DNA from 2 places in the Pseudomonas sp. LBUM1674 genome. Region 2 is predicted to be linked to the other one. Evidence: predicted binding sites of a transcription regulator. Region 2 holds the regulator's gene; the other holds the start of a gene.
The links. The regulator sigma-54, encoded in region 2, starts transcription at its own class of promoters, with help from an activator protein. The targets are predictions, from matches to a motif close to ANTGGCATNNANNTTGCTNT.

Region 1 (2,466 bases), 1.3 Mb from region 2:
GTGCTTGGCGAAGTCGGCGGTACCGATTTCGTTGGCCAGGTCGATGATGTCCTGCTTGTGACTGGCGATCAGCGGACGCAAGACCAGCTTGTCGGTCACGCAGTCGATCACGGACAGGTTCGGCAGTGTCTGGCTCGACACCTGGGAAATCGCTTCGCCGGTCACCAGCGCTTCGATCTCCAGCCGATCGGCAATACGGGAAGCAGCGCGCAACATCATACGCTTCAAAACTACACCCATATGACTGTTATCGACTTTCCCGAGAATTTCTCCCAGTACTTCCTCGAACGGCACACTGACAAATAACACGCGTTGGGAGCTGCCGTACTTCTTCCAGATGAAATGCGCGACCTCCATGACGCCCAGTTCATGGGCACGTCCGCCCAGATTGAAGAAGCAGAAATGGCTCATCAGGCCGCGGCGCATGATCTGGTAAGCGGCAACAGTGGAATCGAAGCCGCCCGACATCAGCACAAGCGTCTGTTCCAGGGCACCCAGCGGATAACCGCCGATGCTGTTGTGCTGGTTGTGGATCACGAACAACCGTTTGTCGCGAATTTCGATGCGGACTTCGATTTCCGGCTCTTTCAGCGAAATTCCGGCGGCGCCGCACTGACGGCGCAGTTGGCTGCCGACATATTTCTCGACGTCCATCGAGCTGAATTCATGCTTGCCGGCACGCTTGCAGCGCACCGAAAAGATCTTCCCGGCCAACGCATCACCGAAGTGCTGCTTGCACTTGGCGACGATGTCGTCGAAGTCGCCCAATGGGTATTCGTCGACCTGCAGGAAATGCGCGATACCCGGCATGCAGCTCAGGCGTTCGGTCATCTCCTTCAGGGCTTTGGGCTCGCTGACGCGGGTTTCCAGCTCGAGATTGTCCCACACACCGTTCACCACCACAGCCGGGTCCAGGTCGCGGAGCACGGTACGGATGTTTTTGGCCAACTGGCGGATGAAACGCATCCGTACCGGGCGGCTCTTGATGGTGATCTCGGGAAAGACTTTTACGATTAGTTTCATGAAAACAGCGCGCGCTGGGCCAGCCGAAAAAGGGGGGCGCGGATTATAGCGGAAATTGCTCAAGGTTTAACCAGTTAATGTGCAGAAGGTTTGGCGCGCACCAAAACAGGTCGTTTGTTGATTTGTACGCCACATAACAGGGCGATAATTTGTTCTTTATGACGGATTGCACCTTTATAAGCGTGATATTGGGGCAAAAAAACCATGATGGGGCACTGGCATGCAATTTGCTCCCTTGTGAGGCAGGTTGCCTTGGCAGAGTATTCGCGCCGGCATCACCCACATTCCAAGGGCCATCCACTACCCAAGCCCGAATCCACCCGGAGGACACTATGTCGAAGTCGGTTCAACTCATCAAAGATCATGACGTCAAGTGGATTGATCTGCGCTTCACGGACACCAAAGGCACTCAGCACCACGTGACCATGCCGGCTCGCGACGCGCTGGATGACGCTTTCTTCGAAGAAGGCAAAATGTTCGACGGTTCCTCCATTGCTGGCTGGAAAGGCATCGAAGCCTCCGACATGATCCTGCTGCCGGACGACAGCACTGCCGTTCTCGACCCGTTCACCGAAGACCCAACGCTGATCATCGTTTGCGATGTAATCGAGCCGTCGACCATGCAAGGCTACGATCGCGACCCACGTGCGATCGCCAAGCGTGCCGAGGAATACCTGAAGTCGACCGGTATCGGCGATACCGTTTTCGTTGGCCCGGAACCTGAGTTCTTCATCTTCGATCAGGTGAAGTTCAAGTCCGACATCTCCGGCTCGATGTTCAAAATCTTCTCCGAACAAGGTTCGTGGATGTCCGACCAGGACATCGAAGGCGGCAACCATGGCCACCGTCCAGGTATCAAAGGCGGTTACTTCCCGGTTCCACCGTTTGACCACGACCACGAAATCCGTACCTCCATGTGCAACGCCATGGAAGAAATGGGCCTGGTCATCGAAGTTCACCACCACGAAGTGGCGACTGCCGGTCAGAACGAAATCGGCGTGAAGTTCAACACCCTGGTAGCCAAGGCTGACGAAGTTCAGACCCTGAAGTACTGCGTACACAACGTGGCTGTCGCTTATGGCCGCACCGCAACCTTCATGCCTAAGCCTCTGTACGGCGACAACGGTTCGGGTATGCACGTTCACCTGTCCATCGCCAAAGATGGCAAGAACACCTTCGCTGGCGAAGGCTATGCCGGCCTGTCCGACACCGCCCTGTTCTTCATCGGCGGCATCATCAAGCACGGTAAGGCGCTGAACGGCTTCACCAACCCGTCGACCAACTCCTACAAGCGTCTGGTCCCAGGTTTCGAAGCGCCAGTGATGCTGGCCTACTCGGCTCGCAACCGTTCGGCTTCGATCCGTATTCCTTACGTGTCCAGCCCTCGTGCTCGCCGTATCGAAGCCCGCTTCCCGGATCCGGCAGCTAACCCTTACCTGGGCT
Region 2 (2,466 bases):
CACTTCCAGTTGGTGTCCACTGATGTTGACTTGCATACAGCTTCTCCTTCGTTGCCAGTGCATAAAGCGGCAGGCAGAAATGCCTGCCACTGGAACGCTGTGGCGTGGCTCTACATCAACCGCTTGCGTTCGCTCGAAGGCGCGATCCCGAGGGATTCGCGGTACTTGGCGACGGTGCGGCGAGCCACCTGAATGCCTTGTGCCTCCAGTAAACCAGCGATCTTGCTGTCACTCAACGGCTTTTTCTGATTTTCCGCTGCAACCAGTTTTTTGATGATCGCGCGGATCGCCGTGGACGAGCATTCACCGCCTTCGGAGGTGCTGACGTGACTGGAGAAAAAGTACTTGAGTTCATAGATGCCCCGAGGGGTGTGCATGAATTTCTGCGTGGTCACCCGGGAAATCGTCGACTCGTGCATGCCGACCGCTTCGGCGATGTCATGCAGCACCAGCGGTTTCATGGCTTCGTCGCCGTACTCCAGGAAGCCGCGCTGATGCTCGACGATCTGGGTGGCCACCTTCATCAGGGTTTCGTTGCGGCTCTGCAGGCTCTTGATGAACCAGCGGGCCTCTTGCAACTGATTGCGCATGAAGGTGTTGTCGGCACTGGTGTCGGCGCGGCGCACGAAGCCGGCGTACTGGGCGTTGACCCGCAGCCGAGGCACCGATTCCTGATTCAGCTCCACCAGCCAGCGCTCGTTGTCCTTGCGCACGATGACATCGGGGACGACGTATTCGGCTTCACTGGACTCGATCTGCGAGCCAGGCCGCGGGTTGAGGCTTTGCACCAGTTCGATCACCTGGCGCAGCTCATCTTCCTTGAGCTTCATGCGGCGCATCAGCTGGCTGTAGTCGCGGCTGCCCAGCAGGTCGATGTAATCGCTGACCAGGCGCTTGGCCTCGGCCAGCCAAGGGGTCTTGGCGGGCAACTGGCGCAATTGCAGCAACAGGCATTCGCCCAGGTTGCGGGCGCCGATGCCGGCGGGTTCGAATTGCTGGATGCGATGCAGGACGGCTTCTATTTCGTCGAGTTCGATGTCCAGTTCCGGATCGAAGGCTTCGAGAATTTCCTCGAGGGTTTCGTCCAGGTAACCCTGATTGTTGATGCAGTCGATCAGGGTCACGGCAATCAGGCGATCGGTGTCGGACATCGGTGCCAGGTTCAGTTGCCAGAGCAGATGGCTTTGCAGGCTTTCACCGGCCGATGTACGGGTGGTGAAGTCCCACTCGTCGTCATCGTTGCTCGGCAGGCTGCTGGCGCTGGTCTGGTAAACGTCCTCCCACGCGGTATCGACGGGCAGTTCGTTGGGAATGCGCTCGTTCCAGTCACCTTCCTCAAGGTTATCCACCGTCGGGGCGGTTTCCTGGTAGGAGGGTTCCGATACGTCGGCGTTGGGTAGCTGTTCGGCTTTGTCGGCCAAGGGGTCGGCGTTATCGAAGTCGTCGCCTTCTTCCTGGCGTTCGAGCATCGGATTGGACTCCAGGGCCTCCTGGATTTCCTGTTGCAGGTCCAGGGTCGACAATTGGAGCAGGCGGATGGCCTGTTGCAGCTGCGGTGTCATCGTCAGCTGCTGGCCCATTCTCAAGACTAGCGATGGTTTCATGGCAGGGGCTTAGCACCTTATTCGCCGGCGCACATGCGCCATCCACTACAGGGCGCCGGAGCGCCAAACATAAGCAAATTATATGCCCGAAACTTTAGCGTTTGCCTAGAGCGCTGTAACAATAAAAAAGTGTTGATTTTTTATCGAGACAAGCGCTGGAGCGACAGGCAGGACACACTTCAGCGTTTACAGGCGGAACTCATGGCCCAGATACACTTCCTTGACCAGTTCATTGGCCAGGATGGTGGCAGAGTCGCCTTCGGCGATCAGTTGGCCATCGTTGACAATGTAGGCGGTTTCGCAGATATCCAGGGTTTCGCGGACGTTGTGGTCCGTGATCAGCACACCAATGCCTTTGGCCTTGAGGTGATGGATGATCTGTTTGATGTCGCCCACCGAAATCGGGTCCACGCCGGCAAAAGGTTCGTCAAGGAGGATGAATTTCGGGTTGGTGGCCAGTGCCCGGGCGATTTCCACGCGGCGGCGTTCACCGCCGGACAGGCTCATGCCGAGGTTGTCGCGGATGTGGTGGATGTGGAATTCCTGCAGCAGGCTTTCCAGTTCCTTGCGACGACCGGCCTTGTCGAGTTCCTTGCGGGTCTCGAGGATCGCCAGGATGTTATCGGCTACCGAGAGTTTGCGGAAGATCGACGCTTCCTGCGGAAGATAGCCGATACCGGCTTTCGCGCGACCGTGCATCGGCTGGTGGCTGACGTCCAGGTCGTCGATCAGTACGCGGCCCTGATCGGCCTGTACCAGGCCAACAATCATATAGAAACAGGTGGTTTTGCCGGCACCGTTAGGGCCAAGCAAGCCGACGATCTGACCGCTGTCGATGGACAGGCTGACGTCGCGCACGACC

Region 1: glnA (glutamate--ammonia ligase) is a predicted target of sigma-54. The motif match lies at 1,238-1,257, and genes of this name have one in related genera.

Annotation. Positions count from the first base shown of each region.
Region 1 covers NZ_CP166779.1:316,064-318,529, reverse strand. Annotated here, with positions in the region: gene thiI (tRNA uracil 4-sulfurtransferase ThiI) at 1-1,023, opposite strand, end outside; gene glnA (glutamate--ammonia ligase) at 1,356-2,466, shown strand, end outside.
Region 2 covers NZ_CP166779.1:6,089,200-6,091,665, reverse strand. Annotated here, with positions in the region: gene hpf (ribosome hibernation-promoting factor, HPF/YfiA family) at 1-36, opposite strand, end outside; gene ACA067_RS27970 (RNA polymerase factor sigma-54) at 111-1,604, opposite strand; gene lptB (LPS export ABC transporter ATP-binding protein) at 1,791-2,466, opposite strand, start outside.